2 regions of the Enterobacter wuhouensis genome follow, and region 2 is predicted to be linked to the other one. Evidence: predicted binding sites of a transcription regulator. Region 2 holds the regulator's gene; the other holds the start of a gene.
What was found. The regulator CRP, encoded in region 2, controls carbon source genes, mostly activating them, when cyclic AMP is high. The targets are predictions, from matches to a motif close to ATGTGANNNNNNTCACAT.
Positions count from the first base shown of each region.

Region 1 (6,079 bases), 420 kb from region 2:
CTGGGTGTACAGTGCAGAAGCGTCCATGTGGCTGTTGTCCACGCCGTCTTCTTCACCGCCGGTGCAGCCCAGTTCGATTTCCAGGGTCATGCCCATTTTGGACATGCGCGCCAGGTATTTGGAACAGATCTCAATGTTCTCTTCCAGAGACTCTTCAGACAGGTCGATCATGTGAGAAGAGAACAGTGGCTTACCGGTTGCCGCGAAGTGTTTTTCACCCGCGTCCAGCAGACCGTCGATCCACGGCAGCAGTTTCTTCGCGCAGTGGTCAGTGTGCAGGATAACTGGAACACCGTAGTGTTCAGCCATCTGGTGTACGTGGTGCGCACCAGAGATAGCGCCCAGGATTGCAGCACCCTGAGGAACGTCAGTTTTCACGCCTTTACCTGCGATGAACGCAGCGCCGCCGTTAGAGAACTGAACGATAACTGGAGCTTTAACTTTGGCTGCAGTTTCCAGTACGGCGTTGATGGAGTCGGTACCGACGCAGTTAACTGCTGGCAGAGCGAAGTTGTTTTCTTTAGCTACCTGGAACACTTTCTGTACGTCATCACCAGTGATCACGCCAGGTTTTACGAAATCAAAAATTTTAGACATGTTGCTTAGTCCTGTATCTTCGGCCGTTAGAAAAGGTGCGTGCTCTTATAAGCGCGCTGAAAATTGGGCAGGTTTCCCTGCCCTTGAATGGCTTACTTCTTAGCGCGCTCTTCGAGCATTGCTACTGCTGGCAGTACTTTGCCTTCCACGAATTCGAGGAATGCGCCGCCACCAGTGGAGATGTAGGAGATCTTGTCAGCGATACCGAACAGGTCGATTGCTGCCAGAGTGTCACCGCCGCCTGCGATAGAGAACGCTTCGCTGTCTGCGATTGCGTTAGCAACGATTTCAGTCCCTTTGCGGAAGTTAGGGAATTCGAACACGCCAACAGGGCCGTTCCACAGGATAGTTTTCGCGTTTTTCAGGATTTCAGCCAGTTTCTGTGCAGAAACGTCGCCCAGGTCCAGGATCTGCTCTTCATCTTTGATGTCGTTAACAGATTTCAGGGTCGCGGTTGCGGTTTCGGAGAACTCGGTCGCTACGCGAACGTCGGTTGGGACCGGGATATCACAGGTGGTCAGCAGGCGTTTCGCTTCGTCAACCAGGTCTGCTTCGTACAGGGATTTACCCACGTTGTGGCCCTGAGCGGCAACGAAGGTGTTCGCGATACCACCGCCTACGATCAGCTGGTCAGCGATTTTTGACAGGGAATCCAGAACGGTCAGTTTGGTAGAAACTTTAGAACCACCAACGATAGCCACCATTGGACGAGCAGGTTCTTTCAGTGCTTTACCCAGCGCTTCCAGTTCGTCAGCCAGCAGAGGGCCTGCACAAGCAACGTCTGCAAATTTACCGATACCGTGGGTAGAGGCCTGCGCGCGGTGAGCCGTACCGAATGCATCCATTACGAATACGTCGCACAGGGCAGCGTATTTTTTAGACAGCGCTTCGTCGTCTTTCTTTTCGCCTTTGTTGAAGCGAACGTTTTCCAGAACAACCAGTTCACCGGCAGCGACTTCTACGCCGTCCAGGTAATCTTTCACCAGGCGAACCGGGCTGGACAGTTTGTCTTTCAGGTAATTAACAACCGGCAGCAGAGAGAACTCTTCGTTGTACTCGCCTTCAGTTGGACGACCCAGGTGGGAGGTCACCATCACTTTAGCGCCCTGCTTCAGAGCCAGTTCGATGGTTGGCAGAGATGCACGAATACGCGCGTCGCTGGTCACTTTGCCATCTTTAACCGGTACGTTCAGATCGGCACGGATGAAAACGCGTTTACCTGCCAGATCCAGATCGGTCATCTTAATTACAGACATGGTGAATCCTCTCGTTGATTCTTAAAGTTTTGCAGACGCACAATGCGTCCTACCTGAAACCTTGAGCGGCCATTGCTAACGTGGTGTCGAGCATTCGGTTAGCAAAGCCCCATTCGTTATCACACCAAACCAGCGTCTTGATGAGGTGTGCGCCACTGACTCTCGTTTGCGTGCCATCGACGATGGCGCTGTGCGGGTCGTGGTTAAAATCTACTGAGACCAACGGTAATTCCGTATAGTCAACTATACCATGAAATGCACCCTGTGCCGCTTTTTGCAGCAACAGGTTGACTTCACAGGCTTTTACAGGTTTTTTCACCGTCACGCTGAGATCGATTGCGGTCACGTTAATCGTCGGGACACGTACGGCAATGGCCTCAAAACGGTCGTTAAACTGCGGGAAAATACGGGTGATCCCCGCAGCCAGTTTAGTATCTACCGGAATAATCGACTGGCTCGCCGCGCGAGTGCGTCGCAGGTCCGGATGATAAGCGTCGATGACCTGCTGATCGTGCATGGCGGAGTGAATCGTGGTCACGGTGCCGGATTCAATGCCATACGCATCGTCTAACAGTTTGATGACCGGAATAATGCAGTTGGTGGTGCAGGAGGCGTTGGAGACAATGCGGTGCTCAGGCTGCAGCTCGTGCTGGTTAACGCCAAACACGACGGTGGCGTCGAGGTCGTTGCTGCCGGGATGGGAGAACAGGACTTTTTTCGCGCCAGCGGACAGATGCGCTTCGCCGTGTTCCCGATTGCCGTACACGCCGGTACAGTCAAGCACCACATCCACGCCCAGTTCACGCCAGGGTAGCCCTTCAATGCTGCTTTCATGCAGCACGCGAATAGCATCATCGCCGACAAACAGCTGCTCTCTTTCCTGGCGAACGTCCCAGGCAAAGCGGCCGTGGCTGGTGTCATATTTCAACAAATGCGCCATGCCCGCAGCATCCGCCAGTTCATTGATTGCCACCACGGTTATTTCCGCACGACGCCCGGATTCATATAAAGCACGAACCACGTTGCGCCCGATGCGACCGAAGCCATTAATCGCTACGCGTACGGTCATAGATCTCCTGCAAAGCTATCCCTGAGTTTGAGGTGGCTGAAAGAGTAATCCAGCGACGCCCGAAGGGGAATCTTTGCTGTCACAAACTGCGATTGATTGGTCAATTGTCGAACATTTAATCGACTGAAACGCTTCAGCAAGAATAAGCGAATCGGGGAATAAAAGGAATCTCTGCCCAGACCAATAAGCCAGCTATATGACTTGCGTCACATTTTTGATGGAATAATGCCTGCAAAAAAGCCGGGTGGCGCGCTAGCGCTTACCCGGCCTACTTTATACTCCCTCTCCCCGTGGGAGAGGGTCGGGGTGAGGGCATCAGCCCGCACCGGACAAACGATTACAGCAGTTCTTTCGCCTTAGCGACAACGTTCTCAACGGTGAAGCCGAACTCTTCGAACAGCAGCTCTGCAGGAGCAGATTCACCGAAGGTGGTCATGCCGACGATAGCGCCGTTCAGGCCCACGTATTTGAACCAGTAGTCAGCGATACCTGCTTCCACCGCCACGCGAGCGGAAACCGCTTTAGGCAGTACGGTTTCACGGTACGCGGCATCCTGCTTGTCGAACGCGTCGGTAGACGGCATGGACACCACGCGCGCCTTAACGCCTTCGGCAGTCAGTTTTTCCCACGCCGCTACGGCCAGCTCAACTTCAGAACCGGTGGCGATGAAGATCAGCTCAGGCTGACCATCGCAATCTTTCAGCACGTAACCGCCGCGGGCGATGTTCGCCAGCTGCTCTGGCGTACGCTCCTGCTGCGCCAGGTTCTGACGGGAGAGGATCAGTGCGGTTGGGCCGTCCTGACGCTCAACGCCGTATTTCCACGCCACCGCGGATTCAACCTGGTCACATGGACGCCATGTGCTCATGTTCGGGGTCACGCGCAGGGAAGCCACCTGCTCTACCGGCTGGTGAGTTGGGCCATCTTCGCCCAGACCGATGGAGTCGTGGGTGTAGACCATCACCTGACGCTGTTTCATCAGCGCAGCCATACGCACGGCGTTACGAGCGTATTCAACGAACATCAGGAAGGTAGAGGTGTACGGCAGGAAACCGCCGTGCAGGGAGATACCGTTGGCAATCGCGGTCATACCGAATTCACGTACGCCGTAATGGATGTAGTTACCGGCAGTGTCTTCGTTGATCGCTTTAGAACCAGACCAGATAGTCAGGTTAGAAGGCGCGAGGTCAGCGGAGCCACCGAGGAATTCAGGCAGCAGAGGACCAAACGCTTCAATCGCATTCTGAGACGCTTTACGGCTGGCGATTTTAGACGGGTTCGCCTGCAGCTTAGCGATGAACTCGTTCGCTTTCGCGTCGAAGTCAGACGGCATGTCGCCTTTCATACGACGGGTGAATTCAGCCGCTTCCTGTGGGAACGCTTTCGCATAGGCAGCGAATTTCTCGTTCCAGGCCGCTTCTTTCGCCTGGCCCACTTCTTTTGCATCCCACTGCGCGTAGATGTCAGATGGGATTTCAAACGCAGGGTGTTTCCAGCCAAGCGCTTCACGGGTCAGTGCGATTTCCGCATCGCCCAGCGGCGCACCGTGGGAATCGTGGGTGCCCGCTTTGTTCGGAGAACCGAAGCCGATGATGGTTTTGCACATCAGCAGAGAAGGTTTGTCCGTTACCGCACGCGCTTCTTCTACTGCACGTTTAATCGAGTCAGCATCGTGACCATCAACGCCACGCACAACGTGCCAGCCGTAGGCTTCGAAACGTGCTGCGGTGTCGTCAGTGAACCAGCCTTCAACGTGACCGTCGATGGAGATACCGTTGTCGTCATAGAACGCAACCAGTTTGCCCAGCTTCAGGGTACCTGCCAGGGAGCACACTTCGTGAGAAATGCCTTCCATCATGCAGCCGTCGCCCATGAACGCGTAGGTGAAGTGGTCAACGATGTCGTGACCAGGGCGGTTGAACTGTGCCGCAAGGGTCTTCTCAGCAATCGCCATACCTACTGCGTTAGCAATACCCTGACCCAGCGGGCCGGTGGTGGTTTCTACGCCCGCGGTGTAACCCACTTCCGGGTGACCTGGAGTTTTGGAGTGCAGCTGACGGAAGTTTTTCAGCTCTTCGATTGGCAGGTCGTAGCCGGTGAGGTGCAGCAGGCTATAGATCAGCATAGAGCCGTGGCCGTTGGACAGCACGAAGCGGTCACGGTCAGCCCATGACGGGTTCTGCGGGTTGTGGTTCAGGAAATCACGCCACAGGACTTCGGCGATATCAGCCATACCCATAGGGGCCCCTGGGTGGCCGGATTTGGCTTTCTGTACTGCGTCCATGCTCAGCGCACGAATAGCATTAGCAAGCTCTTTACGTGAGGACATTTTAACTCCAGATCGGACTGTTAAAGGCCATGCCCTTGACGACAGCGCGTTTTGGGCTACGCCGGAAAAAAGTGCCAACAATGTAACCCAAGCCGCAAGTCATGTACATGGAGCATTCTTTTGCGTGTTAAGAAATCTCTGGATCATGCTCGCATGTTGCGCAATCTCCTCGCTCGCCCCTGTCGATATTCCTTATACTTAGCCCGACACCGGCTTCGCTGACGGTGCACTTTTCGGATTTTATTCAGATTAACGAGTACGGAAGCAACATCATGAAAATGCGTGCAATAGTGCTGGCCCTGGGTACGACGCTCCTGCTGAGCGGCTGTCAGAACATGGATTCTAATGGCCTGATGTCGTCTGGTGCAGAAGCCTTCCAGGCGTATTCCCTGAGCGACGAGCAGGTTAAAACGCTCAGCGATCAGGCCTGTAAAGATATGGATGCCAAAGCTACACTCGCCCCGGCAAACAGTACCTATACGCAGCGTCTGAATAAGATTGCTTCCGCGCTGGGCGATAACATCAACGGCCAGCCGGTAAACTACAAGGTGTACGTGGCGAAAGACGTGAACGCCTTCGCGATGGCGAATGGCTGTATCCGCGTCTACAGCGGGCTGATGGACATGATGACCGACAACGAAGTTGAAGCGGTCATCGGCCACGAAATGGGCCACGTCGCGCTCGGCCACGTGAAGAAAGGCATGCAGGTTGCGCTGGGCACCAACGCCGTTCGTGCGGCGGCGGCCTCTGCGGGCGGCATCGTCGGCAGCCTGTCCCAGTCCCAGATCGGCGACATGGGCGAGAAGCTGGTCAACTCCCAGTTCTCCC
Region 1 is NZ_CP142124.1:3,967,135-3,973,213, forward strand. It holds gene fbaA (class II fructose-bisphosphate aldolase) at 1-597, opposite strand, end outside; gene pgk (phosphoglycerate kinase) at 690-1,853, opposite strand; gene epd (erythrose-4-phosphate dehydrogenase) at 1,903-2,922, opposite strand; gene tkt (transketolase) at 3,260-5,251, opposite strand; gene loiP (metalloprotease LoiP) at 5,524-6,079, shown strand, end outside.
Region 1: the regulator CRP is predicted to act here: its motif matches at 3,117-3,134, upstream of epd (erythrose-4-phosphate dehydrogenase).

Region 2 (6,079 bases):
CCGTACAAAACCAAAATCATCGCCTTCCATAACGCTTTCCACGGACGCTCGTTCTTTACCGTTTCCGTTGGTGGTCAGCCGAAATACTCAGACGGGTTTGGTCCGAAGCCAGCCGACATCGTTCACGTGCCCTTTAACGATCTGCACGCGGTAAAAGCGGTAATGGATGACCATACCTGCGCGGTCGTCGTTGAGCCGATTCAGGGCGAAGGCGGCGTGACGGCGGCGACGCCGGAGTTCCTGAAAGGACTGCGCGAACTGTGCGACGAGCATCAGGCGCTGCTGGTCTTTGATGAAGTGCAGTGCGGCATGGGGCGCACCGGGGATCTGTTTGCCTACATGCACTACGGCGTGACGCCGGACATCCTGACCAGCGCCAAAGCGCTCGGCGGCGGCTTCCCGGTCAGCGCGGTGCTGACGACGCAGGATATTGCCTCTGCGTTCCACGTTGGTTCTCACGGCTCTACCTACGGCGGCAACCCGCTGGCGAGCGCCGTGGCGAGCGCGGCGTTTGATATCATCAACACGCCGGAGGTGTTGAACGGCGTCAACGCGAAGCGGGAGCTGTTTGTCAAGCACCTGCTGCAGATTGATGAGCAGTACGACGTGTTCAGCGAAATCCGCGGCATGGGGCTGCTGATTGGCGCCGAGCTGAAGCCGCAGTACAAAGGCCGCGCGCGCGATTTCCTGCACGCCGCCGCGCACGAAGGGGTGATGGTGCTCAACGCCGGACCGGACGTAATGCGCTTTGCGCCGTCGCTGGTGGTGGAAGAGAAGGATATTGAAGACGGGTTAAGCCGTTTTGCCGCGGCGGTCGCGAAGATCGTTAAGGGTTAATACTCGGTTCGCTTTAATCGACGCGTTAACCAAATCCCGTGATGCGGACGCTGACGCCATGCCACCGATGAAATGGTGTGCATGGTGTTCAAATGTCCCAGAACGCGCTGCAGGTGCTGCTCCAGGGTGCTCATCGGCCCGTGGGTCAGCGTTTCAGGCGCTTCGAGAATATTGGAATCGCCCGACTCGCCCGGCGCGTCGTACTCCAGACGCTGCTGACACCTCTGCAACGCAATTTCACACGACTGCAAATAGCGCTGCGCCAGATCCGGCGTGAGCATGGTGTGCTCGCGCGCCAGCGTGGTCATGGCGTTAATGTGCTCGACGATAAACTGGCTGTGTGTCACCCACAGCTTCATGTCTGCAAGATAGTGCGAGTTAAAGCCCGGCTCCTGCATCGCCTGGTTGAGCGAGTTGAACAGGGCGTTGTGCGCCTGGTTGACCCTCATGCGCTGGTAGGCCAGCGGGGAGGGCTGCGGATCGTCGCTCAGGATCAGGCGGATGGCCTGCTGATCGGCCTCCAGCGCGTCGTGGGCGTTTTGCCTCAGTAATCCGCTCTGCCACTGCGGCCACAGCCAGACCATGCCGCCGAAGGCAATCAGGCAGCCAATCAGGGTATCGACCAGGCGGGCAATAATGAATTGATCGCCGTTGAGCGTGAGCAGCTGCAGGGTGTACACCGCCGTAACCGTAAAGCCCACCGTCGCCCAGCCGTAGTTTTTGCGGATGATGAGATAGCTCACCATCGTAATCGCCAGCATCCCGACCAGCGTATACCCTTCCGGCACGTGGAAATGCAGCGTCGCCCCCGCAATAATCAGCCCGGCCATCGTGCCGCCAGCCCGGTGGAAAATACGCACGCGCGTGGCGCCATAGCCGTTCTGCGTCACGAACAGCACGGTCATTAAGATCCAGTAGGGTTTCGGCAGATGCAGCGCCATACCCATCAGGCTGGCGATGCTGAGCATGACGCTTATCCGCGCGGCGTTGCGCAGGGCGGCGGATTTCAGCGACAGGTAGCTTTTGAGGGCGGGCAGCAGCGGCAGACGCTTCTGTTTATCCGCCATCAGGTCGCGAGGATAAAGCGGGCGCTGGGTACGCAATACGCGGGCGATGCGGCTGAAGTGCCAGGCGGCAAACTGGCCGACCGGGTTATCCGGGTGCTGACGCGCAATTTTTTCCAGCGCGCCGAGCGGTTTGTCCATGTTAAAGCGCGTCGGGTAGCGGTGATAGAGAATATCGTCGGCCAGCACCCGCAGGCGCGCCGACACGGTCTGGGCGTTCCAGCGGATCACCGCTTCGGCGTGGCTGCGCTCGACCAGCTTTTGCACCTCCTGCGGATGGTGCAGGCTCACGGAGATATGCTCCTGCAGATCCAGCCCCACCTGGAAGGTGCGCAGCAGCCGCTTGTACTCGTGGTTTTTATTGGCGGCGAGCATGTGCAGCTGCTGATAGCACTGGCTGATCAGGTCGACCACCTTTTGCTGGCGCGCCAGCAGCGGCGGAAGGGATTTCTCCGGATCGGTGTGCTGGGTCAGCAGGGTATATTTGGCTTCACAGTAATCCGCCAGCTGCACGTAGAGCAGGCTCAGGGATTCACGCAGCGGCTGCTCCCGCCACAGCCAGAACCAGAACCAGTTAAACAGCCCGTACCACAGCGTGCCGAGGGCGTAGATGAGCAGCGGTTCCCATATCGGCATATTCCCCGCGAGGCTCAGGGTGAATATGGCGGCAATCAGCGAGGCGGGCAGCAGGCGCGCGTGAAGCGAACTGATCTCCGCCGTTACGCCGAGCGTCATCGCCAGCACGGTCAGGATCAGCGGGAGCGGAATATCACGGGCGAGCAGGAGCTGTACGGCAAGGCTACAGCCGGCAAACAGGCAGCCGCCGATAATCAGGCGCTTGAAAAAGCGTTTATGCGGCGTGTCCAAACCGGCGATGTTGCAGCAGGCGGGCACGAGGGAAAACAGCAGGCCTTGCTGAAGATGTCCGAGGATCAGGCCCACGGCCACGGGAAGGCACAACACCAACGTTTGTCGCAGTGCGTAGTTAACTTCCGGGTGATAAATCAGCCTGCGCCACATGGGGAATAGAGACAAAAACGGCGTGCCACCCTGAGATGGCACGCCGTTTGACCGAATTAACGGGTTCCGTAAACCACGATGGTTTTACCGTGCGCGGAGATCAGGTTCTGATCTTCCAGCATTTTCAGAATACGGCCTACTGTTTCACGGGAACAACCGACGATCTGACCGATTTCCTGACGGGTAATTTTAATTTGCATGCCGTCCGGGTGGGTCATTGCGTCTGGCTGTTTCGCCAGGTTCAGCAGGGTCTGTGCGATACGACCGGTCACGTCCAGGAACGCCAGGTTACCGACTTTTTCAGAGGTGACCTGCAGGCGACGCGCCATCTGGGAAGAGAGACGCATCAGGATGTCAGGATTAACCTGAATCAGCTGACGGAACTTCTTGTAAGAAATTTCAGCCACTTCACATGCTGTCTTTGCACGAACCCAGGCGCTACGTTCCTGGCCTTCTTCAAACAGGCCCAGTTCGCCGATGAAATCGCCCTGGTTCAGATAAGAAAGGATCATCTCTTTCCCTTCTTCATCTTTGATCAGCACTGCCACCGAGCCTTTAACGATGTAATACAACGTCTCGGCTTTTTCACCCTGGTGAATCAGAGTGCTTTTCGATGGGTACTTATGAATGTGGCAATGAGACAAGAACCATTCGAGAGTCGGGTCTGTTTGCGGTTTGCCAAGCACCATGCGCTGTTATCCTCTGTTATAAGCTGTCACCAGAGTCATAAGATGCATCCGGACTCTGGGGTTGCAATCGAATTCTTACCCATACCCTGGGAAGTCGGCTGTCGTAATTTTCGCAGCCAGTAAAGTTTGATGTCCTCTGCATACATGTGTAACGTCAATGTATTACTGTAGCATCCAGAGTGTTTTAGCATAGCTTTTGCCGCGTGTCTCCTGGTGTCTCGCTTCAGCATGATGCAGGTCGCCTTCCGTTGCGAGAAATGTAACGCGCGCGTAATCTGTCACCAAAAATGCAACGTTGGAGTTAATGAATATGCAAGCGCGTGTGAAATGGGTTGAAGGTTTAACGTTCCTGGGCGAATCCGCTTCCGGGCACCAGATTTTGATGGACGGTAACTCCGGCGACAAGGCCCCAAGCCCGATGGAAATGGTGCTGATGGCGGCGGGTGGATGCAGCGCGATTGACGTGGTGTCGATTCTGCAAAAAGGCCGTCACGATGTGACCGACTGCGAAGTGAAGCTCACGTCAGAACGTCGCGAAGAGGCGCCACGCCTGTTCACGCATATTAATCTGCACTTTATCGTGACCGGTAAAGAGCTGAAAGATGCCGCGGTATCACGCGCCGTAGACCTTTCTGCGGAAAAATACTGCTCTGTGGCGTTAATGCTGGAGAAAGCGGTAAAAATCACCCATTCGTATGAGGTGATCGAGGCTTAATCTTTTGGCGGGTGGCGCTTCGCTGACCCGCCCTACAAAAGCACGACCGTAGGCCCGGTAAGCGCAGCGCCACCGGGCAAAACAACTCACGCGATCTGCTTCCCTTCCATCAGTCGCTGGACCAGCGGCGTCATAATTAACTCCATCGCCAGCCCCATTTTTCCGCCCGGCACCACCAGCGTATTCATGTGGGAAATGAACGAGCCCTGCAGCATCGCCAGCAGCCAGGGATAATCGATGCCTTCCAGATTGCGGAAGTGGATCACCACAAAACTCTCATCCAGAGACGGGATGGTTTTCGCCGCAAACGGGTTGGAGGTGTCCACCGTCGGCACGCGCTGGAAGTTGATATGGGTACGCGAGAACTGTGGCGTCAGGAAGTTGATGTAATCTTCCATAGATCGCACCACCGAATCCATCACCGCCTCGCGCGAATGGCCGCGCTCGCTGATGTCGCGCGTCAGCTTCTGGATCCATTCCAGGTTAACGATCGGCACCACGCCCACCAGCAGATCCACGTGGCGCGCCACGTCGTGCTGGTTGGTCACCACGCCGCCGTGCAGCCCTTCGTAAAACAGCACGTCGGTGGGTTCCGGCAGCGGCTGCCACGGGGTAAACGTCCCCGGCACCTGGTTCCAGGGAACCGCTTCGTCGTAGGTGTGCAGGTATTTGCGGGATTGTCCTTTGCCGGTCTGACCGTATTCTCTGAAGGTCTGCTCTAGCAGGCCGAAATCATTGGCATCGGGGCCAAAGTAGCTGATGTGTTTACCGAGATCCCGCGCTTTACGGATGGCCATGTCCATTTCAGGGCGCGTGTAGCGGTGAAAGCTGTCGCCCTCAACCTCTGCCGCCTGTAAGTTCAGCTGTGCGAAAATTTTGCGAAAGGCAAGGCTGGTGGTGGTGGTTCCCGCCCCGCTCGAACCCGTGACGGCAATAACCGGATGTCTGGCAGACATAGCAACTCCCTGACTGGAAAGGTTTACAGATCAGCCGTGAAACGCGTTGCGGGGCATGATATTGACCGTCTCATGCAGTTCAGACCATACCAGCACCACGTCGCCGCTTTTAAGCTGGCGTTTTACATCGCTGACCTTTTGTTCAAGAGAACGTTCATGTTCACCATAATCGGTGCCCTCTCGTAATACAAAGCTTTCAATCAGATTATCGAGCGTTTCGGGAGGCAGATCCTGCCAGGGAATAATCATTTTTTACCGTCCAGAAATGAGGTGAGCCAGTCAGGAATGCGGGTTTCCAGCCACATTTTCGGGCGTCGCAGCGTACCGCCGACAAATCCCACGTGGCCGCCATGCTCGGTCAGCTGATAGTGAACGTTTTCAGGCAAAAATTCCTGGGCCGGAATGGAGTGGTGGTCCATAAACGGATCGTCTTTGGCATGGATGATCAGCGTCGGCTGGGTGATTTTGCTGAGCAGCGGCATTGCGCTGCACTGGCGATAATAGTCAATCGCATCGGCAAATCCGTGAATTTTAGCGGTGATCAGATCGTCGAATTCACGAATGCGGCGCACCTTTTTCAGCTGGCGAAGGCTAACGGGTAAGGTGTCCGGGTAGGCCTTCAGCTTACGCGCCGCGTTGGCCTTCAGCAGGTTGAGCAGGTAGCGCTGATAAACCCGTGAAAAGCCTTTTTCCATATGGTAGCTGCACTGCTCCAGCATGAAAGGCGCAGAGACGATAACGGCGGCATCCAGCGGCACCGTTTCACCCTCTTTCGCCAGCAGGCAGGCCAGCATATTG
Region 2 is NZ_CP142124.1:4,390,680-4,396,758, reverse strand. It holds gene argD (bifunctional acetylornithine/succinyldiaminopimelate transaminase) at 1-837, shown strand, start outside; gene VPX56_RS21045 (YccS/YhfK family putative transporter) at 834-2,921, opposite strand; gene crp (cAMP-activated global transcriptional regulator CRP) at 2,978-3,610, opposite strand; gene VPX56_RS21035 (OsmC family protein) at 3,921-4,325, shown strand; gene VPX56_RS21030 (phosphoribulokinase) at 4,412-5,281, opposite strand; gene VPX56_RS21025 (YheU family protein) at 5,312-5,530, opposite strand; gene VPX56_RS21020 (hydrolase) at 5,527-6,079, opposite strand, start outside.